DNA from 3 places in the Shinella sp. HZN7 genome. Region 2 is predicted to be linked to each of the others. Evidence: riboswitches for the same ligand, from Rfam matches in the RefSeq annotation. Region 2 holds a riboswitch; each other region holds the start of a gene.
What was found. A riboswitch is a leader RNA that binds a small molecule or an ion and turns the genes downstream of it on or off. The one in region 2 is predicted to bind cobalamin.
Positions count from the first base shown of each region.

Region 1: linked by a shared signal. The riboswitch ahead of bluB (5,6-dimethylbenzimidazole synthase) and the one ahead of shn_RS19540 (hypothetical protein) in region 2 are both predicted to bind cobalamin.
Region 3: linked by a shared signal. The riboswitch ahead of shn_RS24675 (ABC transporter substrate-binding protein) and the one ahead of shn_RS19540 (hypothetical protein) in region 2 are both predicted to bind cobalamin.

Region 1 covers NZ_CP015736.1:2,047,220-2,057,904, reverse strand. The annotation lists gene shn_RS09940 (LTA synthase family protein) at 1-482, opposite strand, end outside; gene shn_RS09935 (NAD+ synthase) at 796-2,475, shown strand; gene shn_RS09930 (ammonium transporter) at 2,479-2,826, shown strand; gene shn_RS09925 (diguanylate cyclase domain-containing protein) at 2,977-4,437, shown strand; cobalamin riboswitch at 4,569-4,790, shown strand; gene bluB (5,6-dimethylbenzimidazole synthase) at 4,836-5,528, shown strand; gene shn_RS09915 (DUF2865 domain-containing protein) at 5,521-6,627, opposite strand; gene shn_RS09910 (phytanoyl-CoA dioxygenase family protein) at 6,895-7,956, shown strand; partial or broken gene shn_RS09905 (ABC-F family ATP-binding cassette domain-containing protein) at 8,108-9,696, shown strand; gene shn_RS09900 (glutathione S-transferase family protein) at 9,729-10,436, opposite strand; gene shn_RS09895 (helix-turn-helix domain-containing protein) at 10,547-10,685, shown strand, end outside.
Region 2 covers NZ_CP015736.1:4,057,537-4,068,221, forward strand. The annotation lists gene shn_RS19535 (GH36-type glycosyl hydrolase domain-containing protein) at 1-7,355, opposite strand, end outside; cobalamin riboswitch at 7,775-7,992, shown strand; gene shn_RS19540 (hypothetical protein) at 8,094-8,309, shown strand; gene metH (methionine synthase) at 8,393-10,685, shown strand, end outside.
Region 3 covers NZ_CP015737.1:493,512-504,196, forward strand. The annotation lists gene shn_RS24645 (P1 family peptidase) at 1-556, opposite strand, end outside; gene shn_RS24650 (ABC transporter permease) at 553-1,383, opposite strand; gene shn_RS24655 (ABC transporter permease) at 1,396-2,298, opposite strand; gene shn_RS24660 (ABC transporter ATP-binding protein) at 2,300-3,382, opposite strand; gene shn_RS24665 (spermidine/putrescine ABC transporter substrate-binding protein) at 3,547-4,617, shown strand; gene shn_RS24670 (MurR/RpiR family transcriptional regulator) at 4,674-5,528, shown strand; cobalamin riboswitch at 5,555-5,787, shown strand; gene shn_RS24675 (ABC transporter substrate-binding protein) at 5,942-6,985, shown strand; gene shn_RS24680 (iron ABC transporter permease) at 7,060-8,010, shown strand; gene shn_RS24685 (ABC transporter ATP-binding protein) at 8,007-8,807, shown strand; gene shn_RS24690 (pseudoazurin) at 8,804-9,256, shown strand; gene shn_RS24695 (class I SAM-dependent methyltransferase) at 9,256-10,053, shown strand; gene phnF (phosphonate metabolism transcriptional regulator PhnF) at 10,010-10,685, opposite strand, start outside.

The sequences.
Region 1 (10,685 bases), 2.0 Mb from region 2:
ACGACGGAGGCGAGCACGGCGACCGCCATGAGGGCGGCCGTCCACGGGCGGTCCTGCACGAGAACGGGCATCAGCTCCAGGATCTGGCGGCCGAAGAGCAGGTCCGTCGGATAGAGCGGGTCGGTGAGGAAGACCTGCTTCTGCTGGGAGATCACGCCCATCAGCACGACGAGCGGCGAGACGAGCAGGACGGCCTTGTGCTGGCGGCCGATCAGGGCGTCGATGGCGAGATAGAGCAGGAAGAAGACGCCGGTCGTGGTCCAGGCCGGCCGGCCGAGGCTGGTGAAATAGATCCAAGTCTGGTCGAGCGAGCCGCGCGTGACGAGTTCGACGACGACGACGGTGAGGAGCGCGAGAAGCCCGGAAACGGCAAGCGAACGCAGGACGGCGAGCGCCTTGGCGTGGCGCGCGAAGAAGCCTGCCTCGACGGCGATCTCTTCGCTTGCATTGATCGCCACGGTGGCGGAGGTGAGCAGGGCCAAGGCCGTCTCCAGATTTCATGAAAGTTTCGTGTATCTGTCATACGGTTGTCATCTTGAACAGGAGATGAACGTTTTCTGCAACGTTCTTCCCCTGTTTTGGTTCCTGCGCCGCAGGGTCGCGGTGGCGCGTCGAACCCTTTGAAAACCGGACATTTCCGCCGAAAGCGCCGGCAAAGGTTCCGCCCTTCATTCCCAAAACGCCCGTCATGCTCTAAAGAGCTTGTCGACCGTTCGAGAGTGCGACAGCGACGCGCGGCCGCAGGCTCGGACACCAGCAGGAGATGGGTCCGCAGACATGACTTCCGATCAAGACATGACCTCCGATCAGGGCAGGGCGACGCTGCGCATCGCGGTTGCGCAATTGAACCCGACCGTCGGCGACGTCGCCGGCAACCTCGCCAAGGCGCGCGCCGCCCGCGAGGACGCCGCCCGGCAGGGCGCCGACCTTTTGCTGCTGACCGAACTCTTCATCTCCGGCTATCCGCCGGAAGACCTCGTGCTGAAGCCCGCCTTCCTGAAGGCCTGCCGGCGCGCCGTCGACGATCTTGCCGCTGACACCGCCAGGGGCGGTCCCGGCGTCATCGTCGGCTTTCCACGGCAGGACGAGACGGGGCGCTACAACGCCGTCGCCGTCATCGACGGTGGCAAGGTGATCGCGGTGCGCGACAAGGTGGACCTGCCGAACTATGGCGAATTCGACGAAAAGCGCGTCTTCGACCAGGGCGCGATGCCTGGTCCCGTCAATTTCCGTGGCGTGCGCCTCGGCATCCCGATCTGCGAGGACATCTGGGGCGAGCTTGGCGTCTGCGAGACGCTGGCCGAGAGCGGCGCGGAAATCCTGCTGTCGCCGAACGGCTCGCCCTATTATCGCGGCAAGGTCGACATCCGCCACCAGGTCGCCCTGAAGCAGGTCATCGAGACCGGCCTGCCGCTGCTCTACGCCAACCAGCTCGGCGGCCAGGACGAGCTGGTCTTCGACGGCGCCAGCTTCGCCTTCAACGCCGACAAGTCGCTCGCCTTCCAGATGAGCCAGTTCGAGGAGACGGTCGCGCTCACCACCTGGAAGAAGCGTGCGGACGGCTGGATCTGCGACGGCGGGCCGACGTCGCGCATTCCCGAGAAGGAGGAGGCGGACTACCGCGCCTGCCTGCTCGGCTTCCGCGACTACGTCAACAAGAACGGCTTCAAGAACGTCGTGCTCGGCCTGTCCGGCGGCATCGATTCGGCGATCTGCGCGGCGATCGCCGTCGACGCGCTCGGCGAGGAGCGGGTGCGCTGCATCATGATGCCCTACCGCTATACGTCGAAGGATTCGCTGAAGGACGCGGCCGATTGCGCCCGGCTGCTCGGCTGCCGCTACGACATCGTGCCGATCGAGGCGCCGGTGACCGGCTTCCTCTCCTCGCTTTCGGAGCTCTTCGAAGGCACCGAGGAAGGCATCACCGAGGAGAACCTCCAGAGCCGCGCGCGCGGAACCATCCTCATGGCGGTCTCCAACAAGTTCGGCTCGATGGTCGTCACGACCGGCAACAAGTCGGAAATGTCGGTCGGCTATGCGACGCTCTACGGCGACATGAACGGCGGCTTCAACCCGATCAAGGACCTCTACAAGATGCAGGTCTACGCCATTTCGCGCTGGCGCAACGCGCATGTGCCGCCGGGCGCGCTCGGGCCGACGGGGGAGGTGATCCCGCAGAACATCATCGACAAGGCGCCGTCCGCGGAGCTGCGCCCCAACCAGACCGACCAGGATTCGCTGCCGCCCTATCCGGTGCTCGACGACATCCTCGAATGCCTGGTGGAGCTGGAGATGAGTACCGAGGAGATCGTCGCCCGCGGGCACGACGCGGCGACGGTGCACCGGGTCGAGCACCTGCTCTACATCGCCGAATACAAGCGCCGCCAGTCCGCCCCGGGCGTGAAGATCACCAGGAAGAATTTCGGCCGCGACCGGCGCTACCCGATCACCAACCGCTATCGCGACCGGGGGTAGGGCGTGGACGGGCCTGCCGACGCGCCGGCCGCTCGCCCGGCCTTCACCGAGGAGGAAATGCGGCTGATCCGGCTGTGGTCGCTGAGCGACCTTTCGGCCGGACGGCAGCTTTCGGCGCAGATCGCCTATTTCGCGACGCCGGCGGTTTTCGGCCTCTACGGCCTTGCCACCGGCGGCTTCGTCGTCCTCGGCGTCGCCTTCCTCTGCATCCTGCTCCTCCTCGCCTGGGGTTTCGTCACCACCTGGCGCGACCAGCGCGATCTCGTGCTGATGCAGTCGATCTGCCGGAAACTCTCGGCGGGCGAGGAGACGGAGCCGGCGGGCTTCCCAGATCCGGCCAGCCGGAGTTAAGTTTTCGCTCACCAGCCCGCTTAAGCGAATTTTGCCGTCTCTCAACTAGCCTTCGTTCAACAAAGCCGGGAAAACCGGCGGGGGACAGGCAGGGAAACGATGACGGGCAAGGCACAAGGGGGCCGCGCGAGGCGGCGACGCGGAGTTGGTTTGGCGATCCGGACGGCGGCGGTGATGATCGTCCTCCTGTTCGGCGTCGCGAATTATCTCGTCCTCGACTATGCGATCGAGCGGGCCGACAGTTTTGTCGCCGAGACCGAGCGCACGCTGGTGCGCAACGAGTTCGGCCACCAGATCGACCAGGTGGTGCAGTATCAGAGCCAGTTGTCCTTCTGGGACAAGACCTTCGCCGAACTGAAGGACGGCATGCCGGGCGATGTCTTCGTAAGGGACCATATCCGCGACTGGATGTGGGCCGATTTCGGTTTCTCCTGGATGATCTTCACCACGCCGGGCGGCGAGAAGGTGCTCGGCGTCCATCGCGGCGAGAAGGTCTCCGAACGCAAGGCGCGCGAAAAGCTGCATTGGGTGAGCGACCTTACCCTCAAGGCCGAGCGCGCCTACCGCGAGGCGCTGTCGCCCGATCGCGGCGGCTGGCAGGTCAAGGGCGCCAAGGAGGATCCCGATCTCCTGACGCCGGCGCTGCCGGAAATCCATGTCTCGGGCATGCGCCTCATCGACCGGGTCATGAGCATCGTCGTCGTGCAGGCCGTCATTCCGAAGTCGCTCTACGTTCCCGCCAGCCGGATGCAGCCGACGCTGCTGATCACCGTCAAGCCCGTTTCGCAGAAGATGCTGGCCAATACCGAGCGGCGGCTCGGCGTGCACGATCTCGGCTTCACGCCCATCGTGACGCAGGAGCCGGGGCTGGTGATGACGCCGGTCGGCGCGGACAGCTACAATCCGATGGTCGCCTCCTGGCGGCCGAACATGCCGGGCACCTTCGTGTGGAAATCGGCGCTGCCGCAGATCGCGATGTTCGTGCTGGTCTTCGCCGGCGTCATGCTCTTCGTCACGCTGCGCTTTTCCGCGCTCGTCAAGGCGCTGCAGCGCAGCGAGGCGCAGAACGCCTTCCTCGCGCGGCACGATCCGCTGACGGGGCTGAAGAACCGCAGCGGTTTCGACGAGGAGGTGCGCCGCGCCGTCCGCAAGGGCGAGAACCAGCCCTTCTCGATCCTCGCGCTCGACCTCGACCGGTTCAAGGCCGTCAACGACCGGCACGGCCATGCGGCAGGCGATGCGGTGCTGCAGGCCGTCGCCCGGCGCTTTTCCGAGCGCATCGGCACGCTCGGCTCGGTCGCGCGTCTCGGCGGCGACGAGTTTTCCGTGCTGCTCACCGGCGCCTTCAGCCGGGAGGCGCTCCTCGAACTCGCCGAGGGCCTCGTGCGCGATGCGCAAGTTCCGATCGCCCATGACGGGCAGTTGCTGGCCATCGGCGGCAGCGCGGGCATCGCCCAGTTCCCCGACCACGGCGGCAGCCTGCATGACGTGATGGTGATGGCGGATGCGGCGCTCTATGCGGCCAAGAATGGCGGTCGCAACCGCGCCGTCCATGCCGGCGACATGGGCAGCGAGGCGGTGGCCGAGGCCGGCGCGGCGCGCGCCGCTTGAGGCCGCTCGCACCCGCCTGTGCCGAAATTCCCCAGCGCCCTGTTTCCATAGGCTTTCCGGCAAGGCCTGTCTGGGGCGCAGACGCGCCGGCTTGCGGCGCGCGCGGGGCTTGATCGCGCCCGCGCGCCGTGCGCATATCCTTCGCGTCAGGTGCCCGCTTCGGCGGGAGAATCGGGAATCCGGTGCGGGCGGAAGGCCCAGGTCCGGAACGTGCCCAACGCTGTGACGGGGATGGTCTGCGCCATGAAAGCCTGAATCGATTCAGGCTTTTGCCACTGGTTTTTCAACCGGGAAGGCAGGTGCAGGCCGCGTGACCCGAAGTCAGAAGACCGGCCTGGCACGATAGACCGAACCGCGCGGACGGCGGCAGGTTGTGACGCATTGTTGGGGAGATGACGATGCGAAGCGAACCCTTGGACCCTCTGGTCCGGGCGGGCGCCTTTTCCCGTGAGGAAAGGCAGGCCGTCTACCGTGCCATCGAAACGCGCCGCGACGTGCGCGACCAGTTCCTGCCCGATCCCCTGCCGGACGATCTCGTCGGCCGCCTGCTGCAGGCTGCCCACAACGCCCCGTCCGTCGGCTTCATGCAGCCGTGGAACTTCCTGCTGGTGCGCGGCGTAGAGACACGGCGGGCGGTGCATGCGGCCTTCCTGAAGGCCAATGCCGAGGCGGCGGCGATGTTCGAAGGCGAGCGGCAGGCGCAGTATCGCGCTCTGAAGCTCGAGGGCATCCTGAAGGCGCCGCTGTCGATCTGCATCACCTGCGATCCGACCCGCGGCGGCGGCGTGGTGCTCGGGCGCACGCACAATCCGCGCATGGACGTCTATTCCACGGTCTGCGCCGTGCAGAACCTGTGGCTGGCGGCGCGGGCGGAAGGCGTGGGCGTCGGCTGGGTCAGCATCTTCCACGACAGCGACATCCGTTCGATCCTCAGCATCCCCGGGCATGTCGAGATCGTCGCCTGGCTCTGCGTCGGCTTCGTCGACCGGCTCTATGGCGAGCCGGAACTGGCGGTGAAGGGATGGCGGCAGCGCCTGCCGCTGGAAGAGCTGGTGTTCGAGGAGCGCTGGCCGGGGGAGGGCGTCAGTTGACGCCGGCATCCACCGGGCGGCCGAGGTCGATGGCGGATTCGTTGGCCGGCAGGAAGACCGGGCCGACCGTGCGCACCTTGCTGCTGGCCGGGTCGTAGTCGCGTTCCTCGACCTTCGCCGGCAGCTTGACCGGGGTCTCTTCCTTCTTCGGCAGGGTGCGGATGGTGGTGATCGAGCCGGTCTCCGCGTCGTCTCCCGCGCCGGCGCGCGCCGTTTCGCCCTCGCCCTTCAGCGCCTTCTCGCGCTTGATCATCTCCTGGTAATAGGCCGTAAGATTGCAGCCGCAGGTGCCGGGCTTGGAGAGGTCGCGCGTGCGGTAGGAGAAGGCGTTCGGCATCTCGTAATAGGGCCGGCCGGTGACGGTGGAGGTCATCTGCTCGGTTTCCTGGCCGCTGGTCATCGACTGGTAGAACAGTTCCGTCTCGGTCTGCGGGCACATCATCGCGCAGACCTTCTGGTCGCGCCGGAAGTCGAGCGGCGTCGCGCCCGACGAGATGGGGAAGAAGCCGCCGTCGCAGGTGCGCACGCAGACGGTGCGCAGGTTGCCGTGGCCGTTGCTGCCGCCGAGCGAGCGCAATTGCAGCCGCCCGCTGCCTTCCGGCGCGGTGCCGAGCGGCAGGGTGCGCTTTTCGTCGAGCGCGCGCAGCGTCTCGGTCGCCGCGACCGGCATGACCCTCGCCTCGTCGCCGCAGCCGTTGTTCTTGAGCAGGGCGGTGAGGCGGTTGCGCTTGCCCTGCGAGGACGTGCCACCGGCAAATTCGCGCCGCTTCCTGTCGAGGATGTCGAGGTTGCGCTCCATCTTGCCGATGACCGTGGCGAGCGTGTCGCAGGCCTCGGCATTCGCGCCGCCGATGACGAGGATGCTGCCGCTCGAGCAGCCGAGGCGGCGCTGGTCGCTCCGGGCCTTGCGAAGCTGGATGTTCTGGCGGGCGATGGCGCCGGCATATTTGCGGGCGCTTGCGGTATCGACAACCACCTTGGGCAGGTTGGCAAGCTCCGCCTGCAGCCGCTCGCACACGCCCGCCGCCGCCGTGCCGCCCGAAAACGTGAGCGTCAGCCCGGTCGCAATGGCAAGGAGGAGGCGGACAGGCCCTTTCAAATCATCGATCCCGTGAATGTGGATGGGCCGCGATCCGGCCGCATGTGCAGCCCATATCATAGGCCGTGGCGGGGGAAGCGCAACGTGCTCCCGGATTTGTGATTAACGCCGGGCACAAAATATGAGTTGCGTATTCATCTTTTTGGCCGTGCCCCGCAATTGATCTCCCCTGGGCCTTGGTGTAGCACTCTCGGCAAACTCAACAGCCGGTCTGCGCCCTTGCCGCGCACCGCCCCGGGCGGAACCGGCCCTTGCAGGCAGGTACTCATGCGGATTTCCTCCATCTTGCTCAGCCCCTGGTACGCGCTCCAGCTCGCGTCCGGCGCAAAGTCCTTCGCGGACAATCCCATCATCGGCAGCAAATGGCTGAACCGGAAGGGCCTGCACGAAAAGCGCGTCTCGCTCGCCATGCGCATGGCCGCCTGGCGCCGCAGGAAGCTGGAGAACCTCGTCGCCCCGGAATACCGCCGGCAATATGCCGAGAACGGCTTCGTGAAGATCGAGAACTTCCTGTCCCCGGAGGTCTTCGAGGCGGTCACCCGCGAGATCGCCGAACGGGATTTCGAGCGCTACGACATGCTGCAGGGCGACACCGTCACGCGCCGCGCGATCATCGACGACAGCGACCTCGAAAGCCTGCCGGGCTTCAAGGCGGCGCGCAACGACCCGCGCATCACCAATCTCCTGCGCTACGTCTCGTCCCATGCCGGCCAGCCGCTGCTCGTCGTGCAGGTGGTGATGGCGCTGCCGTCCGTCGTCACGCAGGGCTCGACCGATCCGCAGACCGCGCTGCACAGCGACACGTTCCAGCCGACGGCCAAGGCCTGGCTCTTCCTGCGCGATGTCGGCGAAGAGGACGGTCCGTTCGCCTATGTGCCGGGCTCGCACGAGATGACGCCGCAGCGCCTCGCCTGGGAGCGCCGCATCAGCGAGAATGCCGATGCGATCGAGAACAAGTATTCCGCGCGCGGCTCGCTGCGCATCATGCCGGACGAGCTGACGGCGCTGGGCTACGGCCAGCCGGTCAAGATGACGGTGAAGGCGAACACCTTGATCGTCGCCGACACGCACGGCTTCCATGCCCGCAGCCCGAGCTACAAGACGACGACGCGCATCGAGATCTACGGCTCGCTGCGCCGCAATCCCTTCCTGCCGTTCACCGGCCTGCACATCGCCTCGCTGCCCTTCATCGCCTCCGGCATGAACCGGCTGATCATCTCGGCCATGGGGCTGCGCGGCAAACTCGGCCTCAAGGGCTCGCCCTGGAAGGATGCCGGCAGGGGCAAGGCCGATGAGTGGTCGAAGCGGCTGAAACAGCCCTCGGCCTGAGCCTCAAGACAGGACGAAGCGGTCGCCGCCCTTGCAACGCGGCCGGTCCGTCCCTAGATTTCCGGCAACGCAATGCCGACCGGATGGTGCACCATGGATTTCAACCCGACCGCAAACCGACTTCGTTTTGTCCTCGGGGAAATCCGTATCCATGCCGCATTCCATTACCCTTTCGAAAATCCGGTGGTCCACGCCTGACGGCCACACCCTCCTTTCCGATCTCGACCTGACCTTCGGCGCCGAGCGCGCCGGCCTCATCGGCCGCAACGGCGTCGGCAAGACGACGCTGCTGAAGCTCGTCACCGGCGCGCTGGTGCCGCAGGCCGGCAGCGTCACCGTGAACGGCACGCTCGGGCTCCTGCGCCAGAGCGTGCAGATCAGCCCGCAGGAAACCGTCGCCAGCCTGTTCGGCATCGTCGAGGCGCTCGACCTGCTTTCCCGCGCCGCGCGCGGGGAGGCGGATGCCGACGCCCTTGCCGATGCGGACTGGACGCTGGAGGCGCGGCTTGCCGCCGCGCTTGCCCGCGTCGGGCTGGAGGCGGAGCCGCAGACGCCGCTTGCCGCCCTTTCCGGCGGACAGCGCACCCGCGCGGCGCTTGCCGCCCTCATCTTCCGCGAGCCCGACTTCCTGCTGCTCGACGAGCCGACGAACAATCTCGACCGGGACGGGCAGCAGGCGGTCATCGACCTGCTCGCCGGCTGGCGGGCGGGGCGATCGTCGTCAGCCACGACCGCGCGCTGCTGGAGACCATGGATGCCATCGTGGAGCTGACGACGCTCGGCGCGACCCGCTATGGCGGCAACTGGAGCGCCTATCGCGAACGCAAGATGCTGGAGCTTGCCGCCGCCCATCGCGACCTTGCGGATGCGGAAAAACATGCCGCCGAGGTGGCGCGCACCATGCAGGTCGTCGCCGAGCGCAAGGCGCGCAAGGACAGCGCCGGCCGCCGCAAGCGGGCGCGCGGCGACATTCCGCGCATCATGCTGGGCGCCATGAAGGAGCGCAGCGAACTGACGGGCGGCGCCAATGCGCGGCTGGCGGAAAACCGGCAGGCGCAGGCGGGCGAGGCGGTGGCGGCGGCGCGCGAGCGCATCGAGATCCTCCAGCCGCTGACCGTCGCCGTGCCGCCGACGCATCTGGCCGCCGGCAGGACGGTGCTCCGGATCGACGGCGTCACCGCCGGGTACCGGGCGGATCACCCGGTCATCCGCGACCTGTCCTTCACCATGACCGGGCCGGAGCGGGTGGCCGTGACGGGGCCGAACGGTTCTGGCAAGACGACCTTGCTGGCGCTCGTCACCGGCGCGCTCGCCCCCTGGCAGGGCAGCGTGCGGCTCCTTGCGGACGCCGCCATGCTCGACCAGAAGGTGAGCCTGCTCGACCCGGTCCTGTCGATCCGCGACAATTTTCGCCGGATCAATCCCGAGGCCGGCGAGAATGCCTGCCGGGCGGCGCTGGCGCGGTTCATGTTCCGCGCGGATGCCGCCCTGCAGGTCACCGGCAGCCTTTCGGGCGGGCAGCTCCTGCGCGCCGGCCTTGCCTGCGTGCTCGGCGGAGCCACGCCGCCGGCGCTGCTGATCCTCGACGAGCCGACGAACCATCTGGACATCGATTCGATCGAGGCGGTGGAGGCGGGGCTGCGGGCCTATGACGGCGCGCTCCTCGTCGTCAGCCACGACGAGGCGTTTCTTGCGGCGATCGGCATGACGCGCCGGCTGGCGCTTTCGGCGGGACAATAGGGAGGCCGGGCTTGCCGCCCGGCCTTTCGTCTTCAAGCCTTGCCGTAGCGCGCGATGACCTCGGCAAGCGGCACATGGCCCTTGAAGGCGCCCGCGCCGGCCGGCGTCTCGCCGCTTTCCAGCGCGGTGGCGAACACGACGGCAGGGTCGGCCTCCAGCCGGCCGCGGATGGCCGCGATGCGGGGCCAGCGGCTCGCCGGGGCGACCGCGTGGTAATCGAGCCACCGGGCGACGCCGATGAGCACGCCGTCCGCCAGCGTCGGCCGGTCGCCGGCAAGGTAAGGCGTGTCCCCGAGCATCGCCTCCAGCTTGTCGTGCCGCTCGATGACGCCCTTGCGGCCCCAGCGGCGGAGCGAATCCTCCAGCACCGGGTCCGGCGTCTCCAGTTCGAGCGCCGCCCAGAGCGGGCTGAAGGCGCCGGTGAAGCCGGTGTTGATATAGGCCATGAGCTGGACCATGCGGTCGGCCTCCGGCGTTGCGGGATCGAAGCTGACGCGCCGTTCCGTGTCGCGTGCGGCGATCCAGTGGGCGATGGCCATGGTCTCGGTGATCACCCGGCCGTCATCGGTGACGAGGGCGGGCGTTTCGTGCCGGGCGTTGAGGCGGGCATAGGAAGGGTCGCGCATTTCGCCCAGCATGTCGACGCGGCAGAGGCGATAGGGCTTTCCCAGCCATTCCAGCGCGGCGACGAGGCCCATGGAGCTTCCGGCGGGGAAGCCGTAGACGAGGATCGGTTCCAATGTTCTTCTCCGTGATTTCTGTTGACCACGCTGCGCAGCGACACTGGACCTAAGCCTTGCCGGCCCCCATGTAAATTACGCACATTTTTGTCACCACGCCGGAGCCCGCCATGAAGGATCTCGTTTCCCGTTGCCCGATCGAGGAGGTCATGCAGGTGCTGAGCGGCCGCTGGCCGACCCTGCTGATCTACTACCTGAAGGACGGCACGAAGCGCTTCAGCGACCTCAGGCGCGACAACCCGACCGTCT
Region 2 (10,685 bases):
AGCCACACCACATCGTCGGAGATCAGTGTACGCACGCCGGCCCCGCTGTCGGGCAACCACCAATGCTGCACGTCGCCCTCGACGAACTGGCGCGAGGCCGCATTGAGGATCTGCCCCCGGGCAAGCTCCGGACGATGCAGGATGAAGGCGAGCGTATCCTGCAACTGGTCGCGGAAGCCAAAGGCCCCGCTCGCCTGGTAGAAGGCCGAACGCGCCTGGATGCGGCAGCCCAGCGCCTGATAGGGCAGCCAGTCGTTGACCATGCGGTCGAGCGCGGCATCCGGCGTCTTGACCTGCAACGTGCCGGTAAAATCGCTCCAATAGGCACGGACGGCGGCCATGACGGCGTCGAAATCGGCTTGGCGGCTCTTTTCGGCGAGCGTCCGGGCGCTCTCCGTATCGGCCGTATCGCCGAGCACGAAGAGGAGTTCCCGCTTTTCGCCCGGCTTCAGGACGATCTCGACGGCGAGGGCCGCGCAGGGATCGCCGATGCCCTCGGCCGAGCCCGAAAGCGCCTGCCCAGCCGCAACGGCGGCCGGCAGCACGATATCGCCGCCGCGGCCGATGAATTCGCGGCGCCTGGCGGTAAAGCCCGCCACCGGCGCGTCGACGGCGAAGAAGCTGGTCCGGCCGGAAAAGTCGAAGCTGTAGGGATTGGTGGCGAAGAGCGCACCGCTCTCCTCGTCATGGCTGGTCAAAACGAAGGGCGCGGTTTTCGCCGGATTGTTGCCGAGCACCCATTCGACATAGCCGTAGACCGTCAGGCTGCGTTCCGTCTCGCCGGTGTTTTTCAGGACGAGACGGGAATATTTGACCGGCTCTTCCGGGTCGACCGTCTGCACGAGGTCGAGCTCGATACCGTCCTCCCAGCTACGGAAGGCGGAATAGCCGAGGCCGTGCCAGGCCTCGAACTTGACCGACTTCTTGCGCGAGAGGGCGGCGAAGGGCGCGATGACGGCGCCGCTCTCGCGATCCCGCACGTAAAACGCTTCGCCCGGCCGGTTGATGACCGGATCGTTCGTCCAGTGCGTCAGCTGGAAATCGCGCGAATTGCGGCTCCAGGTGTAGCTTGCGCCTTCCGCCGAGACGTGGAAGCCGAAATGCGGGTTGGCGATGACGTTGATCCACGGCTGGGGCGTCGCCTCGCCGCCGCGAAGCCGCACGGCATATTCCCGGCGCTCCTCGTTGAAACCGCCGAAACCGTTCCAGAAGGTGAGACCCTTGCCGTCGATCTCCACCGGTTCGCCAACGAGAGCAGGCAGTTTCGGCGCGGGCGCCGGCGTCGTCTCGGTCTTTGCCTCCTCCTCCCCGCGGGGCGTTGCGAAGAGGGAGACCGTACGGGCGATCTGGTCGGAGAGCGTGCCGTTGCGGGCGTGGAAGACCGCGCGGGCCGTCGCCAGCAACGCCTGCCAGGTGGTGACGTCCATCAGGTCGCGGCGCACCGTGAAGACATGCTGGCGCGCGCCGTCGGACTGGCTGCGGATGCGCAGGTTCTCGCACATATGGTCGAGCGTGTGCTGCATGTCCTGCGCATAGGAGGCGGCGCGCTCGTTGAGGATGACGAGATCGGCGATGACGCCGCGATGGCGCAGGTAATCCTGCGCGCGCAACGCCTCGCGGGCGACTTCCACGTCGATCTCGTCGTTGATGCGCAGCACGAAGATCGGGAAATCGCCCGAGATCGCCAGCGGCCAGAGCGCCGACTGGGCGGTGAGGCCGTTCTCGATCGTGCCGGTGTCGGCGCGCAGGTGCATGTCCGGATAGGTGAGGTAGCGGCCGAGCATCTGGAAGCTCGCCGCCTCCTGCGAGGTGACGCCGACATGGCGCATATGCACCTGCGAGCGCGTCCAGGCATGGATCATCTCGTGGTTGAAGCTGTCCGGGTGGCGGTAGCGGTCGATGGCGGCGTCCAGCTCCGCACGGCTCGGCGCGGCAATGGTCCAGAAGATGACCTTGACCTTCTTGCCCGCCGGCACGCGCACGACGCGGCGCAGCGCCATGACCGGATCGAGCGTGAAGCCGTCCGTGCCGGAAAGCTGCGCGCCCGGATCGAAGGCGGCGGCATTGGTCAGCGCGCGGCCGCGGCCGATGAAGCGGCGACGGTCCGTCTCGACCTCGGTGCGGCGCGAAGGCCCGGCATTGTCCACGATGAGGTGGGCGATCGCCATGTCCGGCTCGTTCGGATTGCGCTTCTGCCGCTCGGCGCGGATGACGTCGCCGCGCTTGCCGATCTCCGTCCGGATGAACATCTTCGAGAACATCGGGTGGGCATTGTCGGCCTCGTCCGTCGAGATGACGGGCTCCATATAGGAGGTCACCTCGATGAAGCGGTCTTCCGGCCCTGTGTTGAGCAGCGTCAGGCGGCGGCCTTCCGCATCGTGCTCGGTGGCGACGATGCATTCGACCTCGCTGGTCAGCGTGCCGACGGTCTTGATGAATTCCGCCTTGTCGTCGCCGAACTGGGTCTTCGTCACCTCGCCTTCCGCACGCTTCGGCTCGGCGGTAGCGGACCACCAGTCGTTCGTCGCCGTATCGCGCAGGAAGATGAAGGAGCCCCAGCGGTCTTCCGTCGGATCGGGCTTCCAGCGCGTGACGGACTGGCCGTTCCAGCGCGAATAGCCGGCACCGGTCGCCGTCAGCATCACGGCATAGTGGCCGTTCGACAGGAAGACCGTCTCGCGCTCCTTCAAGAAGGGTTCCTTGATGATGCGGATTTCCGGGCGCAGCAGGTCGGCCTGGGTGCTGCCGACGGTCTCCGGCTCACGCTTGGCGTTGATGACCGGAATGTCGCGCGGCGCCTTCTCCTGCAGGAGCAGCTCGGCCGCCTCGATGACAGGATCGGCGTGGAACCGCTCGCGCAGCGCACCGTTGAAGACGACGTTGGCGACCGCGGCGATCGACATGCCGTGATGGTGCGCCATGTAGTTGCGCACCACGGCGCAGGTCTTGCCCTCCGGCACGCGGGTCGGCGTGAAGTCCACGGCATCGTGGAAGCCGTAGACGCCGAGCGCGCCAAGTTTTCTCAGACGTTCGAGGTTTTCCAGCGCCGCCTTGGGCGCATATTGCGTCGCCAGCAGCGAGGCATAGGGCGCGATGACGGCATTCTGGCCGAGACCACGTTTCAGGCCGAGCGTCGGCACGCCGAAATTGGTGTACTGATAGGTCAGCTCGTGGTCGCGGGCGTTGAAGGCCGCTTCCGAAATGCCCCAGGGCGTGCCGAGGCGGCGTCCGTGGTTCATCTGCTCGACGACGACGAGGTTGTTGGTCTGGTTCAGGATGCCGCCCTGGCGCTCCTGCATGACGAGCGGCGGCATCAGGTATTCGAACATCGAGCCGGACCAGGAGACCAGCGCGCCGCGCGAGCCGACCGGCACGACCGGGCGACCGAGCTTGTACCAGTGTTCTGTCGGAAGGTCGCCCTTGGCGATGGCGAAAAGGCTCGTCAGGCGCGCTTCCGAAGCGAGCAGGTCGTAGCAGGCCTCGTCCAGTTCATTGGTCTCGACGCGGTAGCCGATCGAGAGCAGGCGGCGTTCCGGGCGGAAGAGGAAGCCGAAATCCATCGAGAAGGCGATGTCGCGCGCGCGGTCGCGCAGCACGACGAGGCGCTCGCGCAGGCCCTCGATGCTGCCGAGGTCGAAGACGCTGTCGGCGATATGCGCCTCGCAGGTCGCAACCAGCGCGCCGGCCCATCTGGCGAGCTCCCCGCTTTCGGCCGACTTGATCTCGTGGTCGAGGTTGACGATCAGCTTGTTGACGTCGCGCGCCAGCACCGCGAGGTTAATGACGCGGATGGAGGCGAATTCGTGCTCGCGCTTGACGGCGGCGAGCGCATTGTGGAAGCCGGCGATGCGCTCCTCGATGAGGCGGCGCAGGGGGCGCACGGTCTTGCGGTCGTCGGGAAGCTGCTTCAGCGTCTCGGAAAGGATCGAGGCGACGTCGCCGATGCCGTCGAGGCTGCCCTGGAGATGGGCCGAGGGGGCTTCCGCCCATTCGCGACACATGGAGGAGACGGCGATGAGATGGCCGGCAAGGTTGCCGCTGTCGACCGCCGAGACATAGCGCGGGCCCAGCGTTTCCAGCGTATTGGTGCGATACCAGTTGTAGAGGTGGCCGCGATATTTCGGCATGCCGTCGATGGTGGCGATGGTCTGTTCGAGGCGGCGGACCGTCTCCTCGAAGCTGATCCAGCCGAAATCACGGGCGGAAATCACCGAAAGCAGGTAGACGCCGATATTGGTCGGCGAGGTGCGCTCGGCGAGCACCGGCTGCGGCGTTTCCTGGAAATTGTCCGGCGGCAGGTAATGCTGCTCGGCGGTGACGAAGGTTTCGAAATAGCGCCAGGTGCGGCGCGCGATCTTGCGCAGTTCCGTCGCGACATGGTCGGAGACGACGAGCTGGTCCTCGGTCTCGGCCGTCTGGCTGACATACCAGGCAATGGCCGGCGAGAGCGCCCAGACGAGGGCGAAGGGGATTCCGATGAAAGGCAAGCCCGTCTTCGAGACCATGGCGAGCGCCACGGAGAGCGCGGCGAGCGCCGGGGCCTGCCACATCGATTTGTAATGGGCGAGAATGCCGCCGCGCGCGGCGCTGTCGGCCTGCGCGGCCGTGCGCCATTCCAGCATCAGCTTGCGGCTGACAATGGTGCGGTAGAGCGAGCGGACGATCGCATCGGCCATCAGGGCCGCCGAATGGGCGATGAAGGCGATGCGCAGCGCGACCTGGGCATTGGCCGCGCGGATATCCGAGATGACCCGGTGCACATGGGCGCGCGCGACAATGTCGTTGCGGCGGGGCATGATGCCGGAAATCAGCGAGAGCGTCGGGGCGACGAAGAGCAGGAAGATCAGCACGAGCTGCCAGATCAGCGCCTGGCGCGGCTCCATGTAGTACCAGCCCATGACGGAGGCGACGAGCCAGCCGACGGGGATGAGGCTGCGGCGCAGGTTGTCGTACATCTTCCAGCGGCCGAGCATGGAAATGCCGCTCGACGGGCCGAAGATATAGGGGATGAGCTGCCAGTCGCCGCGCGCCCAGCGATGCTGGCGCGAGGTTTCGGTGCCGTAGCGCGTCGGGAAGTCCTCGACCAGCTCGACATCCGTCACCAGCGCGCAATGGGCGAGCGAGCCTTCGAGCAGGTCGTGGCTGAGGACGGAATTCTCCTCGATCCGGCCCTTCACCGCCGTCTCGAAGGCATCGACATGGTAGAGGCCCTTGCCGGTGAACGTGCCTTCCCCGACGAAATCCTGGTAGACGTCGGAGACCGTGAAGACATAGGGGTCGATGCCGCGGTCGGCGGAGAAGATGCGCTGGAAGGTCGAGGCTTCCTTGCCCGTCGTCAGCGAGGGGGTGACGCGCGGCTGCAGGATGCTGTAGCCGGCTATGACCTCGCCCTTTTCCGCGTCGATCACCGGGCGGTTGATCGGGTGGTGCAGCTTGCCGACGAGCTTCGTCACCGCATCGCGCATCAGGCGTGTGTCGGAATCGAGCGTCATGACGTATTTCACGTCCGCCGGCACGATGTTGGCGCCCGGCAGGAAGGTGGTGTCGCCGTCGCCGCGCAAGAGCAGATTCAGCTCGTGCAGCTTGCCGCGCTTGCGCTCCCAGCCCATCCAGCAGCCTTCGGAGGGATTGTAGAGGCGGCGGCGGTGTAGCAGGTAGAAACGCGTCCGGCCGTCATAGGCGTAGCGCGCGGAGAGTGTCGCGATCTCGCGCTTGGCGTAGTCGAGCACGTCGAGGTCGGCCGGAGATTCCTCCACCTGGCTGTCGGCCCAGTCGCTGAGCAGCGCGAAATAGATCTCGCCGCGCGGATTGGCGAGGTAGTGCACTTCGAGATTGCGCACCAATTCGTCGACGTGGTCGCGCTTGGAGATCAGACAGGGCACGACGACGAGCGTGCGCGCATCCTCGGGAATGCCATCCTTGAACTCGTAGCCGACGAGGCGCGAGGGCGTGACGAAGAAGGTGACGAGCGTGTTGAACAGGCCCGTCGCCCCCTCCGAAGCGGGCAGGGCGAAAAGCACCAGCATGATCAGCCAGGCGCCATCCGGGATATCGAGCTGGTCGAGGAAATAATAGACCGCGATCATCGCCAGGAGCGTCAGCAGGATGTTCGGGCCGGCGATGGCGAACCAGTCGAGCTTGCGGCCGAAGCGCACGATGCGCTGGACGATCGACGGGCGGTAGCCGATGCGCTTTTCGAGCAGCTTGCGCTTCTTGCCGACGAGGAAGGCCGCGACATTGGCCTCGTAGTCGGGGTCTTCCGCGTGGGCGGCAGCATCTTCCGCCGTCATCGCCAGCGCCGTCTCGGTCACCTCCAGCTCGGTCTTGCCGGAGCGGCGGGCGAAACGCTCGATCGTGTTGCGGTACTTGTTGCGCGAGCCGAAATCGAGGTCGCTGTAGTCGGACCCCTGGCGCAGCGCCTCGTCGAGGCGGCTGACGCTCTCGAACCAGACGGGCCATTCCGTGTCGTCCACCGCACGCAGGCTCTTGATGAGCGAGCTCATCGTCACATTGCCGGAGGACAGGCGGTTGTTCTCCGCGACGATCAGCTCTTCGAGGTCGCTGCCGCGGCTCTCGATCTTGCGTTCCAGCCACTGGATCACCGCGCCGGAGGCCGTCAGGCCATCGCGCAGGCGATAGAGGAGCTGGATCACGAAGGTGTTGTCGTCGATGAAGCTCTCCAGCGACTGGAGATGCGCGATGGACTTTTCCGGATCGTTGAGGCGGATCAGCTCATCGGCCACCTCGTTGGCCTTGAAGCGCATTTTCCGTGAACGCTCGACGCGGCTGGAAATGCGGCGGAGGTTTTCGAGCAGTACGAAGCGGATGAAGGAGGGCAGCGCCCAGAGTTCGCCGATCTTCAGCGCGTCGACCTTCTGGAACCCCTGGACGAAGGCCGTCAGGCCCTCGTGCGAGACGCCGCTATGGGTATGCGCGACATAGAGCCAGGCGAGCGCCAGCGTGCGCGGCATCACCTGCCCTTCGACCTCGATGGTCGGAAGCTGGCGATAGAAGCGGCGCGGAAAATCGCGGCGGACCTCCTGGATCGCCTCTTCGACGACATAGTAGTTGTCGAGCAACCATTCGGCCGCCGGCGTGATCTGGGCGCCCGCCTCGACATCCTTGGCCGTCGCGCGATAGACGCGGAAGATTTCCTTCTCGTTTTCCTTGTGCCGGGCGCGGAACTCGAAGGGCTGGAAGCCGGGCAGCGGCGCGCTCTTGTCGCGCGCCAGGGCCTCACCGCATTCGGCCAGCTCTTCCAGCGTCAGATAGGTGGCGCGGATCGAATCGTTATAGTCGATCTGCTTGGCGTCAGCATCGCGCGAGGCGGCTTGCGGCGTATTGTGAAGGGGCATGTTTCTGATTCTGGATCCGGCCATGTTGAACCATCCGGCAACGGCCTTTGTGCCGAACGGTTTCTTGCGGACAGGCTTCATCTCGGTGCCGCGATCAGCCATGCGACCAAACAGCGCCCCGACGGCGCGGATGGGGTGGACATGGCTCAGGCGACACGCTGGTAGGCATCCTGGCCGCGTGGTGCATGAAAACGGCATTTTTTAGCCGTAAGGACAGAGACTTGCAACATGTCAACAGGACCGGATGGCACAGCATTGACCCTCATTTGCGGTTTTGGTGAATCGCCCGCCCCGCGTAAAGGGCGAGGGGGCGCATAGAACCGGTGGATGCGAAATGCCCGAGGTCGATAAAAGTTCCCAACGCCCTTGTCGCGCCTGTGCATGACCGATCCCGCCATTGACTTGCAGCCTCGCCCAAGCCAGTCTGCCGGCGTCAGGGTCTTCCGAGTCGATCGGCTCGGAGGCTAAGAGGGAAGCCGGTGCGATGCTCCGAAAGGAGCGCCAAGACCGGCGCTGCCCCCGCAACTGTGAACGGCGAGCTGCTGTCGCTCCAGGCCACTGGTGGATATCACCGGGAAGGCGAGACAGACGCGATGACCCGCAAGCCAGGAGACCTGCCCTGACAGTCGTAACGTCCATGGGCGGGGTGTCCCAGTGGTGCGCTTGCTTTTCGCCCTCCGGGCGAAGTTCCAGCAGCGTGCGTCCGGTCATCCCCCAATTTTCCGATTGGGGAAGAAAATGCTTGCCATCACCAATGACGGTCCTTCCGGCACCGGAAAGCCGGAATCCATCTTCATCTCCTGGCTGCTCTGGCAGCCGCGCGGCGCCGACCTTGCCGTCGAGGCGCTGAAGGAGGTGCAGAAACTTTCGCGCTACGAGAAGGTCGATCCGGATATCGCCCGCCTGAAGGCGCTTTTCGCCTCGCTGGCCGGGTCGGATCGGCTGGTGCACTGACCACAGCCGCATAAAGACATATTGACATAAAGATATCTTTATGTGATCTCCGGTGCAGGATTATTGCACCGGAGGGCTTTGCCATGGCCAAATCGCACCTGGACACCCTGTTCGGCCCCGAACTGCCGCCGCGCGACGGACGCGAGATCCTCGCCGCCCTCCAGGCCGCCGCGCGCGAGCGCATCCTCGTGCTCGACGGCGCCATGGGCACGGAAATCCAGACGCTCAAGCTGGTGGAGGAGGATTTCCGCGGCGAGCGCTTCGGCGACTGCGCCTGCCACCAGCAGGGCAACAACGATCTCCTGACGCTGACCCAGCCGGCGGCGATCGAGGACATCCACTATCGCTATGCGCTCGCCGGCGCGGACATCCTGGAAACCAACACCTTCTCCTCCACGACCATCGCCCAGGCCGACTACGGCATGGAGGACATGGTCTACGAACTCAACCGCGACGGCGCGCGCCTTGCCCGCCGCGCCGGCCTCAGGGCCGCCGAGAAGGACGGACGTCGCCGGTTCGTCGCCGGCGCGCTCGGCCCGACGAACCGCACCGCCTCCATCTCGCCGGACGTCAACAATCCCGGCTACCGCGCCGTCACCTTCGACGATCTGCGCATCGCCTATGCCGACCAGGTGCGCGGTCTCATCGACGGCGGCGCCGACATCATCCTCATCGAGACGATCTTCGACACGCTGAACGCCAAGGCGGCGATCTTCGCCACCCGCGCGGTCTTCGAGGAAAAGGGAATCGAACTGCCCGTCATGATCTCGGGCACGATCACTGACCTCTCGGGCCGCACGCTCTCCGGCCAGACGCCGGAGGCCTTCTGGAATTCGGTGCGCCACGCCGAGCCCTTCTCCATCGGCCTCAACTGCGCGCTCGGCGCCAATGCCATGCGCGCCCATCTCGCGGAGATCTCGTCCGTCGCCCAGACCTTCGTCTGCGCCTATCCCAATGCCGGCCTGCCGAACGCCTTCGGCAAATATGACGAAACACCGGAGGAAATGGCCGCCCAGATCGAGGGCTTCATGCGCGATGGCCTCGTCAACATCGTCGGCGGCTGCTGCGGCTCGACGCCGGACCATATCCGCGCCATCGCCGCGGCCGCCGCGCGCCACTCGCCACGCGAAATCCCCGACATCCCGCGCCACATGCGCCTCTCGGGCCTCGAACCCTTCACGCTGACCGAGGCCATCCCCTTCGTGAATGTCGGCGAGCGCACCAACGTCACCGGCTCGGCGAAATTCCGCAAGCTGATCACCGCGGGCGACTATGCCGCGGCGCTCGATGTCGCGCGCGACCAGGTGGCGAACGGCGCGCAGGTCATCGACATCAACATGGACGAGGGCCTGATCGATTCCACAAGGGCAATGGTGGAATATCTCAACCTCATCGCCGCCGAGCCCGACATCGCCCGCGTTCCGGTGATGATCGATTCGTCGAAATGGGAGGTGATCGAGGCGGGCCTGAAATGCGTGCAGGGCAAGCCGCTGGTCAACTCGATCTCGCTGAAGGAGGGCGAAGAAGCCTTCCTGCATCACGCCAAACTGGTGCGCGCCTATGGCGCCGCCGTCGTCGTCATGGCCTTCGACGAGAAGGGCCAGGCCGACACGAAGGCGCGCAAGGTGGAGATCTGCACCCGCGCCTACAGGCTGCTCACCGAAGTCGCCGGCCTTGCGCCTGAAGATATCGTCTTCGACCTCAACATCTTCGCCGTCGCGACGGGCATCGAGGAGCACGACAATTACGGCGTCGACTTCATCGAGGCGACGGTCGAAATCACCGCGACGCTGCCGCATGTCCATGTGTCCGGCGGCGTCTCCAACCTTTCCTTCTCCTTCCGCGGCAACGAGCCGGTGCGGGAAGCCATGCACGCCGTCTTCCTCTACCACGCCATCCAGGCGGGCATGGACATGGGCATCGTCAATGCCGGCCAGCTCGCCGTCTACGATACGATCGAGCCGGAACTGCGCGAGGCCTGCGAGGACGTGGTGCTGAACCGCGCACCGAAGGCCGGCGGCACCGCCACCGAGCGCCTGCTCGACATCGCCGAACGCTTCAAGGGCACTGCCGGCAAGGAAGCCAGGGAACGCGACCTCGCCTGGCGCGACTGGCCGGTGGAAAAACGCCTCGAACATGCCCTCGTCAACGGCATCACCGAATTCGTCGAGATCGACACGGAAGAGGCGCGGCAGAACGCCGAACGCCCGCTGCACGTCATCGAAGGCCCTCTGATGGCCGGCATGAACGTCGTGGGCGACCTCTTCGGCGCCGGAAAGATGTTCCTGCCGCAGGTCGTCAAATCCGCCCGCGTGATGAAGCAGGCCGTCGCCGTTCTGCTGCCTTACATGGAGGCCGAAAAGCTCGCCAATGGCG
Region 3 (10,685 bases), on a different replicon from region 2:
TCATGCCCGTGCCGCCGCCGCAATTGCCTTCCGCGACGGGGCCGGAGGAGAGGTTTTTCAGAGCTGCCCGGGCATCCGCCTCCGTCACCGGCATGGCATTGATGTCGCTGAGCACGCCGTCATAGGTCTCGGCGATGACAGGCATCAGCCAGAGGAAATCGCCCACCTCGTAGGTCGAGGCATAGCGCTCCAGCATCCAGCGGATCGTTGCATGATGGGTGATGCCGACGCCGTGGGTGTTGGTGATCATGACAGGCCCCAGGAACGTGCCGCCGTCCTCGATCCAGTGGGTGCCGGTCATCTCGCCATTGCCGTTGAAGCGGTGCACGCCGGCATAGACGGGGACGGGCGTCGGGCTCTCGCTATGGGGCAGGATGGCGGTGACGCCGGTGCGCACCGGGAGTTTGCGGCCGGGGCGTGGGGTTTCCTCGACAATGGTGCGGAAGCCGACGGTGATGCCTTCCACATCGGTGATGGCGTTGAACGGGCCGGTGCGGCCGGTGAAGGGCAGGCCGAGGGTGCGGGCGCGGGGTTTTGCTGTCTGGGTCATGGTCATTTCTGCCGGGAGCGGAGATAGAGGCCGAGCGAGGCGACGACGAAGGAGAAGGTCAGCATCATCACGGCGATGGCGTTGATCTCCGGCTTGATGCCGCGCCGGAGCATGGCGAAGATGAACATCGGCAGGGTCGTCACGTCGACGCCGGCGATGAAATAGGTGATCACCAGATCGTCCATCGAGATGATGAAGGCGAGCAGCGCGCCGCCGACGATGCCCGGCAGGAGCTGCGGGAACACCACCTTGCGGAAGGTCGTCCATTCGTTTGCGCCGAGATCGGCCGAGGCGTGCTCCAGCGTGCGGTCCATGCCGGCGAGCCGGGCGGAGACGACGATGAAGACGTAGGAGATCAGGAAGGTGCACTGACCGATGATGATCGTCTTCAGGCCGAGATTGACGCCGGCATTGACGAAGAAGATCAGGAGCGCGATGCCGAGAACGATATCCGGCATCAGCATCGGCATGAACATGACGACGCGGTAGAAGCGCCTGCCAAAAAAGTCGAAGCGGTAGAGGGCGATGGCGATCGCCGTGCCGAGCACGGTGGCGATCGTCGTCGTCGAGGCGGCGATCATCAGGCTGTTCCAGACGGCCTGGACGAGCTGGTCGGTCGATTCGATATAGAGCGCGTTTTCCGAGACCGTCGTCTTGAAGCCGAGGACCTGGGCGTACCATTCGGTGGTGAAGCCGGTCCAGGTCATCATGTTGATCGGGTTGGAATTGAACGAATAGACCGCGATCAGCATCAGCGGAATGTAAATGAAGGCGAAGAACAGCGCGGTATAGGCGATCAGGCTGCCGCGGGCGAGGGAGGCGAAGATCTTCATCGAAAAGCCTCCTCAGCGCCCGGTCGCGGCATCGATGCCGCGGCGACCGGAAACGATGACATAGGCGAAGAGCAGGACGAGCATCACGCTCATCACCATCATGGCGAGCGCCGAGCCGAAGGGCCAGTTGCGCGCGGCGAGGAACTGCTGTTCGATGAGGTTGCCGAGCATCATCACCTTCGCCCCGCCGAGGATGGCCGGCACGACGAAATTGCCGAGCGCCGGGATGAAGACGATCACCGCCCCGCCGGCAATGCCGGGCGCCGTCAGCGGCAGGATGATGCGCAGGAACGTGCGGATCGGCCCGGCGCCGAGATCGAGCGAGGCGCGCACCAGCGTCCAGTCGAGTTTTTCGACGCTGGCATAGACCGGCATGAACATGAAGGGGATGAAGACATAGACCATGCCAAGCACGATCGCGCCGTCCGTATAGATCAGCTCCAGCGGCCGGGCGACGACGCCGGTGTTCAGCAGCACCGCGTTGACGAGGCCGGTCTGGCGCAGGATGAGCACCCAGATGAACAGCCGCACGATCAGGCTGGTGAAGAAGGGCAGGGTGATGAGGAACAGGCAAAAGTTCTTCCAGCGTTCCGAAAGCCGGCTGATACAGAAGGCGGCCGGGTAGCAGACGAGGAGCGTGGCGACGACGGTGAGCGCCGCGATCTTCAGCGAGCGCAGGAAGATGGCGATATAGACCGGATCGAAATCCTCGAACATCGGATCGGCGAAGCCGAGGATGCGGCCGTAATTGTGCGGATACCAGGTCCACTCCACCCCGCCATAGAGGCCGGGCGCCAGAAAGCTCGTCACGATCATGATGGCGAGCGGGCCGAGGAAGAAGACGGCGAGGAACAGCGAGACCGGCCCGAGCAGCAGGCCGAGCTGGGCGCGGCGGCGAAAGGCGATCGACGACATGTCAGGCGGCCTCCGCCGGGATGAGGTGGACTGCCGCGGGATCGTAGGCAAGGCGGGCACGGCGTGACTGCTCGATCTCGCCGACGAGGTTGCGGCGCGTCGCCGGGATTTCCGCGATGACGCGCCGGCCGGTCGCCGTGCGGCCGAAAAGCTCGAAGGTGGAGCCGACGAAGACGATCTGTTCGAGGTCGACGTCGAGGGCCGGAGCGGTGTCGCCGGCCTCGGCGATGAAGAACTGTTCCGGGCGGATGAGCGCGGTCGCCGTGCCGCTCGTGCCGGCCGTCGAATGGGCGATGGAAAGGCCGTCGCCGGTGACGAGCCGCGCGCCCTCCGCCCGGCCCTCGAAGAGATTGCTCGCGCCGACGAAAGTGGCGACGAAACTGTTCTTCGGCTGGTCGTAGATGGCGCGGGGCGTATCGAGCTGCTGGATGCGGCCGCCCGAAAGGACCGCCACCCGGTCCGACATGGTCAGCGCCTCCTGCTGGTCATGCGTGACGAAGATGAAGGAGATGCCGAGCTCGTGCTGGAGCGTCTTCAGCTCGATCTGCATGGCCTGGCGCAGGTTCTTGTCGAGGGCGGAGAGCGGTTCGTCGAGCAGCAGCAGTTTCGGACGGGCGATGATGGCGCGGGCGAGCGCCACGCGCTGCTGCTGGCCGCCGGAAAGCTGGCGCGGCTTGCGGCCCTCCATGCCTTCCAGGCCGACCATGCGCAGCGCGTCTGCGACGCGCCTTGCCCGCTCCGGCCGCGCGACGCCCGCCACTTCCAGCGCATAGCCGGTGTTTTCCCCCACCGTCATATGCGGGAAGAGGGCGTAGTTCTGGAACACCGTGTTGACCGGGCGGCGATAGGGCGGGCGGTCCGTGATGTCCTCGCCGTCGATCAGGATGCGGCCGGAATCGAGCTCCACGAAGCCGCTGATCGCCTGGAGCAGGGTGGTCTTGCCGCAGCCGGACGGGCCCAGCAGCGTCAGGAATTCGTTGCGGCGCACGGTAAGGTCGATCGCGTCGAGCGCCGTCACCGTCTGTCCTTCGGGCGTGCCGAAGGCTTTCGCCGCCTTCTCCAGGCGGACTATCGAATCTCGCATCGTCGTTCCCCAAAATGTTATTAAAATAACGCTTGTGCGATTTCGATAGTTGGATACCATTTGGCCATCCAAGTCAACGGCCGAAAGAAGCCGGGACGGGAACATCCGGTGCAAAGGAAAGCACCGGGGCCACGACGGGCCAAACCATCAGAGGAGATCATTCGATGACGAAGTCTTATCGCGCCGGCGCATCCGGCCTTGGGGCATGGACGCGCCGCACCGCCTTCTCGCTCGCCGCCCTCGTGGCGACGGCAGGCATGGCGAGCGCCGCCGAACTCAACATCTACAACTGGGGCGAATACATCAATCCGGAGGTTCTGAAGAAATTCGAGGAGGAGACCCAGATCAAGGTCAACCTCTCGACCTATTCCTCCAACGAGGAAATGCTGGCGAAGATCCAGGGCGGCGCGACAGGCTACGACATCGTCTTCCCCTCCGTGCACATGCACGACATCATGGCCAAACTCGACCTTCTGGAAAAGACCGACATCAACACGTTCGAGGGCTTCAAGAACATCGATCCTGCCTTCCTGCGCGCGAAAAGCGACCCGAAGGGCGAATATTGCCTGCCCTATGCCTGGGGCTCGGTCGGCATCTTCTACAACCGCACGATCCTCGGCAAGGACGTTACCGGCTGGAAGGACCTGATCGAGACGGTGGAGGCCAAGGGGCTGAAATTCACCCTGCTCGACGACATGCGCGAGGTGCTGGCGGTCGGCCTCATGCTGAACGGCCACAAGATCAACTCCACCGACCCGGCGGAGTTGCAGCAGGCGGCCGAGACGATCATCGCCATGAAGCCCCATGTCGCGGCCTTCACCTATGACACGCGGCCGATGGTGCAATCCGGCGATGTCGCAGCCGGCCATTTCTTCGTCGGCGCGATGGTCGACGTCTTCGGCGACGAGAAGGACCTTGGCTATGTGATCCCCGAGGAGGGGGCGACCATGTACCAGGAGGACGTCTGCGTCTTGAAGACGGCTCCCAACAAGGAGAACGCCATCAAATTCCTGCAATTCTACACCCGCCCGGAAATCGCCGCGCTCAACGTCGCGCAGCAGACCAACGGCACGGCCAACGTGCCGGCGCGGGAATTGACCCCGGAAAAGATCAAGAATAGCAAGGAGATCAATCCGCCGGCCGAGACCATGGCGCGGCTCCAGATCTTCGAGGACCTGGGCCCGGCACTGCGCCAGCTCGATCGCGTCTGGACGCGCATCAAGACGGCGCAGTGAGCGCGCCGGATCCCCGCCCGTCTTTCTGGCGGGCGGGACTTTGGGGAGAGGGCGACGTGTCGAAACGCATTCTGAAGCTCGTTCAGTCCGACGACCTCCGGCGCTCCAAATCCGACAGGCTGATCGCCCACTATATCGAGCGCAACATCGCCGAACTGCCCTTCGAGACGGCGCGCTCCATCGCCCAGCGCCTCCAGGTCTCGCCCATGACCATCGGCCGGTATCTCCGCCGCATGGGGTTCGACGGGCTCGACGAACTGAAGAGCGAACTGCGCCGCGGCGGCTCCAATCCGGCCTGGGAGGTCAAGGGGCCGGTCGCCTCGCTGGAGCAGGACCGCAAGGAGGGAAAGCTTCTTGCCGGCCTCATCCAGCAGCAGATCGACAATCTCGGCCAGATCTACGCCATCACCAGCGCGCCCGAATGGCAGCAGACGATCGACGCGCTGATCGGCGCAACGGAAGTCTATGTCGCCGCCTATCAGAACGTGCGCGGCATCGCCCAGTATTTCGCCAGCCAGCTTTCCTATACGCGGCCGCGCGTGCAGTTCGTCGATGGCCTCAACGGCACCTATTCGGAACTTCTCGACGGCTCCGTCGAGGGACGGCTGCTCTTCCTGCATGACGTGCGCCGCTTTGCCGCCAAGGCGCGGCCGCTTGCGCTGGAGGCGCGGCGGGCCGGCGTGAAGGTCGTGCTGCTCACCGACGAGTTCTGCCCGTGGGGACCTGAGGTCTCCGACATCTGCCTTATCGTGCCGGGCTCGCACGGGCCGCTCTGGGACGGCGCGGCCACCATGACCGCCGTCATGGACCTCATGCTCAGCAACATCATCGTCGTCATGGGCGAGGCGGTCAGCGAGCGCGTCGATACGCTGACCCGCCTCCAGGACATCTTCGGGGATTTCGAGAGCTGAGCGCCTTGACGCTGCCAAGCGCGGCGGACTAAGGATGGATCGACGGTTCCCCGAAGGATGACTCCCAGGGGATTAATAGGGAACACGGTGCGGACGACCCAACAGGGACCCATTCCGTGGCTGCCCCCGCAACTGTAGGCGGATTGCCGCCTGTCCTTGGGACGCGTTTTGCGTCATGCCACTGCGGTTTTCCGCGGGAAGGCAGACAGGCAGCAGATATCCGTGAGCCAGGAGACCTGCCGTCAGAGCAACAATCCAAGTCACGGGCGGGGATGCCCGGAACAGGAGACGCCATGACGACCCTGGCTGCCGGAGACGGCAGGACTCCACTCGTTTTCTCCCGACCGCAATCGGTTCGCCTCCATCGGCTTACCGGCTGAGCCCGCACGCTTTCATTCATCCGGGAGAAACCCATGACCATTCTGCCTGCGGCCGCGCGTGCCGCATCCCTCGTTTTCGCCCTGGCCGGCGCCGCCGTGCTCGTCCTGTCGTCGGGCACGGCCCAGGCGGCCGCGACCCAGTATCCGCTGACGCTGGAAAACTGCGGCCGCAAGGTCACCTTCGAAAAGGCACCGGAGCGCGCCGTTTCGCTGGGCCAGAGCTCGACCGAAATCCTCTATCTCCTCGGCGTCGGCGAGCGCATGGTCGGCACGGCGGTCTGGATCGGCCCGGTGCTGTCGGGCTACGAGGACGTCAACGCCAAGGTCGAGCGCCTTGCCGACAACGATCCGAGCTTCGAGAGCGTCGTCGCCAGGAAGCCGGATCTCGTGACGGCGCAGTTCCAGTGGCATGTCGGCCCCGAGGGCATCGTCGCGACGCCCGAGCAGTTCGAGGAGCTGAACATCCCGGTCTATACCTCGCCTGCCGATTGCATCGGCAAGGACAATTCCGGTGGCGGCGACGGCGTGCGCAATACGGTCTTCACCATGGACCTGATCTACAAGGAAATCAGTGAGCTGGCGCAGATCTTTGATGTGCAGGACCAGGGCGGGAAGGTCATCGCCGACCTGAAGGCGCGCGAAGAGGCGGCCCGCAGGAAGATCGCCTCGGCGGATGGCAAGCTCTCTGCCGTCTTCTGGTTCTCCAGCGCCGAACTCGACATCGACCCCTATGTCGCCGGCCGCAACGGCGCGCCGGGCTACATCATGTCGGCGCTCGGCATCCGGAACGTCATCGAGAGCGACGAGGAATGGCCGACGGTCGGCTGGGAAACCGTCGCCAAGGCCGACCCGACGATCATCGTCGCCGGCAAGATGGAGCGCCGCCGCTTCCCCGCCGATGACGTCGCGGTCAAGCACGAGTTCCTCAAGACCGATCCCGTCGCGAGCCTGATGCCGGCCGTGAAGAACGGCCATGTCGTCGACATGGACGCCCAGGCGATGAACCCGACGATCCGCACGATCGAGGGCATCGAGGTGCTTGCCGACGCCATCGAGAAAGCCGGCCTCGCAAAGTGACGGCGGATCGCCCCATCCTGCTGCGCACGGGCGCCGCCTTCGCGGCGCTCGTGCTGCTCGTCGCCGCGCTCGGTATGGGCGCGGCGGTGGGCGAGACCGCCATTCCGCTCGATGTCGTGGCGAAGACCGTGGCGAACCGTCTCTGGCAGGCGGGGCACGCCATCGAACCGATCGACGAAGGCATCATCTGGAACTATAGGCTGAGCCGGGCCGTGGTTGCCGCCTGCTGCGGTTCGGCGCTCGCGCTCTGCGGCGTGATCCTGCAGTCGCTGCTGCGCAATGCGCTCGCCGATCCCTACATTCTCGGCATTTCCGCCGGCGCCTCCACCGGGGCGGTGGCCGTGGCGATCCTCGGCATCGGCGCCGGCATCCTGACGCTGCCGATCGGCGCCTTTCTCGGGGCGCTCGTCGCCTTCGGCCTCGTCAGCGCGCTTGCGGTGCGCGCGGGCCGCGGCACGGGGGCGATCATCCTTGCGGGTGTCGCCGGCTCGCAGCTCTTCAACGCGCTGACCTCCTTCATCGTGACGAAGGCGGCCAATGCCGAGCAGGCGCGCGGCATCATGTTCTGGCTGCTCGGCAACCTCTCGGGCGTGCGCTGGCCGGATGTCTGGCTGGCGCTGCCGGTCGCGCTTCTCGGCCTTGTCGTCTGCCTCTGGCATGCCCGCGCGCTCGATGCCTTCACCTTCGGCACGGAATCGGCGGCCTCGCTCGGCATTCCGGTGCGGCGGGTCTATGTCGTGCTGATCGCCGTCTCGGCGCTGATGACGGCCGTGATGGTCTCCATCGTGGGGTCGATCGGCTTCGTCGGGCTCGTCATTCCCCATGCCGCGCGCATGGTCGTCGGCGTCCGGCACGGGCTGCTGCTGCCGGCCTCGGCGCTGATCGGCGCGGTCTTCATGATCGCCGCGGACGTGCTGTCGCGCGTCATCATTCCCGGCCAGGTGCTGCCCATCGGCGTCATCACGGCGCTGTTCGGCGCCCCGGCCTTCGCGCTCATCCTCAGCCAACGGAGGTCGGCCCTGTGACCCTTTCGGCAAAAGGCCTCTCCTGGTCGGCCGGCGGCACGACCATCCTGTCGGACGTCTCGCTCGACGTGCGCCCCGGCGAATTTCTGGGCATCATCGGCCCGAACGGCTCCGGCAAGACCAGCCTGATGGCGCTGATGGCCGGCATCCGCAGGCCGCAGGCCGGCGTGGTGACGCTCGACGGCAGGCCGCTCTCCGCCCATGGCCGGCAGGCGATCGCCCGCCGCATCGCCTTCGTGGAGCAGCAGGCCGAGACCACCGAGCGCATCACCGCGCGCCAGGCGGTCGAGCTCGGCCGCACGCCCCATCTCGGCGCCCTGACGCCCTGGTCGCGCACCGATGATGCCATTGTCGACCGGGCGCTGGAGGAGGTCGACATGGCGCGCTTTTCCGGCCGGCTGTGGCACACGCTCTCCGGCGGAGAGCGCCAGCGGCTGCACATCGCCCGCGCGCTCGCCCAGCAGGCGCCGATCCTCCTCCTCGACGAGCCGACCAACCACCTCGACATCGGCCACCAGATCAGCCTGCTCCAGCTCGTGCGCGAGCAGGACCTGACCGTCGTCGCCGCGCTGCACGATCTCAACCACGCCGCCATGTTCTGCGACCGCATCGCCGTCATGCAGGGCGGCCGCATCGTCGCGCTCGGCACGCCCGCCAAGGTATTGGAGCCGCAGCGCCTCGCCGACGTCTTCGGCGTCACCGTCGATGTCGAGCGCGACAGCACCGGCGGCTGCTTCATCCGCTATCGCCGGCCGGAACCGCGGCCTGCCAAACTCAAGCTCGTTGCAGAGGCATGATGAAAACCGGTCTCCTCCTCGCCGCGGCCTTCGCCGCCCTCCTCCATGCCGTTCCCGCCGCGGCCGAAACGTTTCGCGTCGAGATGCGCAACCGCGGCGAAAGGGGCTCCATGGTCTTCGAGCCGGATTTCCTGGCGATCAAACCGGGTGACAGCATCAAGTTCGTCGCCACCCACAAGAGCCACAATGCCGCAAGCATCGACGGCATGGTTTCCGAGGGCTATGCGGGCTTCAAGGGCAAGATCAACGAGGAGATCGAGGTGACCTTCGACCAGCCGGGCTACTACGGCATCAAGTGCTCGCCGCATTTCGGCATGGGCATGGTCATGCTGGTCAAGGTTGGCGCAGCGGAGCTGACGGAGGCGATCCGCAAGGTCGAGGTCCCGGCCCGCGCCCGGCCGCGCTTCGACGATATCTTTGCCCGTATCGATGCGGGCGAGGGGCAGTGATGCACGGCCCGCGCCCCAACAGCCATCTCAAGGAAGACATCCGCGACTACTGGTCGCGTCGCTCCGAAACCTTCGATCTCGCCTTCGGCCACCGCATTCCCGAAGGGCCGGAATTCGACGCCTGGGCGGCGGCGATCCGCGAGCGGCTCGGCCCCGAGCCGCGCCGCGTGCTGGAGCTTGCCTGCGGCACGGGGGAAGTGACGCGCCTGCTCCTTTCCCTCGGCCATGAGGTGACGGCGCTCGATTTCTCCGAGGCGATGCTGGCGGTGGCACGGAAAAAGCACGCCGGGGCGAGGGGGCTTCGCTTCCTGCTCGCCGATGCGGAAAACCCGATGGAGCCGGACGAGAGCTACGACGCCATCGTCTGCCGCCATCTCGTCTGGACACTGACGACGCCGGCCACGGCCTTTGCGGAATGGCACCGCATGCTGAAGTCCGGCGGCCTGCTTCTGTTCTTCGACGGCGACTGGGCCGCGCCGACCCGGCTCGGCCGGCTGGCAAGCCGGGCCATCGCCATGCTGGACAAGGTCGTCGGCACCGATCCGCACTATGACGGCGCGATGAGCGAACGGCACGCCAGCATCATGGAGCGCCTGCCCTTCGGCGACGGGCTCACCGTCGAGCGCGTGCTGCCGCTGCTGGAGGCGGCGGGTTTTCGCGACATGACGGTCGGCTCGCATGCGCCCATCGCAAAGGCCCAGCGCCGCACGGCGGACCTGCGCAACCGGCTGCGGACGCTGCTTTACCGCCGTTTCATCCTCTGCTGCCGTCGGGCTCCGGCTCCACCGTCAGCTTGACCCGGTCGGCGGCAAAGCGCGTACGAGAGAACTGGATCGGAACGCCGTCGAGGTCGGTGTTGACCGCCGTCGCCACGAGGATGATCGCCCCGGGCGAGAGCTTCAGGTGGCGGATGTCGTCGCCCTCGGCGTGGATCGCGGAGATTTCGGTCGAGCGGCGGACGTAATCCGGCACGCCGAGTTCGCGGAAGGAGGCGGTGATGGAGCGCGTCCTGTCGTAGATCGCGTCGATCCCCGCGAAACGACCGGCCGGGAAATAATGTGTCCCGCAGGAGACGGGGCGCCTGTCGGCGCTGTTGACGGTTTCGAGCCGCATGCAGGGAGTGCCGGGCGCAAGGCCGAGCGCCTCGGCGACGGTGGCGGGCGCGGCCTCCGTTGCTGCCGCCAGCAGCCTTCCCTCCAGGTTGCGCGTCTGGTTGCCGAGGCCCTGCGAGAAGCGTGTCCGGCGGGAGATGGGAAAGCGCAGGCGGTCGCGCCGCTCGATGCGTGTGCCGATGCCCTGGATCGGGCGCACGATGCCTTCCTCCGCCAGCGCCGCCATGGCGCTGCGCACCGTATGCCGGTTCACGCCGAAGCGGGCGGCCAGCACCACTTCCGGCGGCATCATGCCGGTCTCGTCGAAATCGCCATTG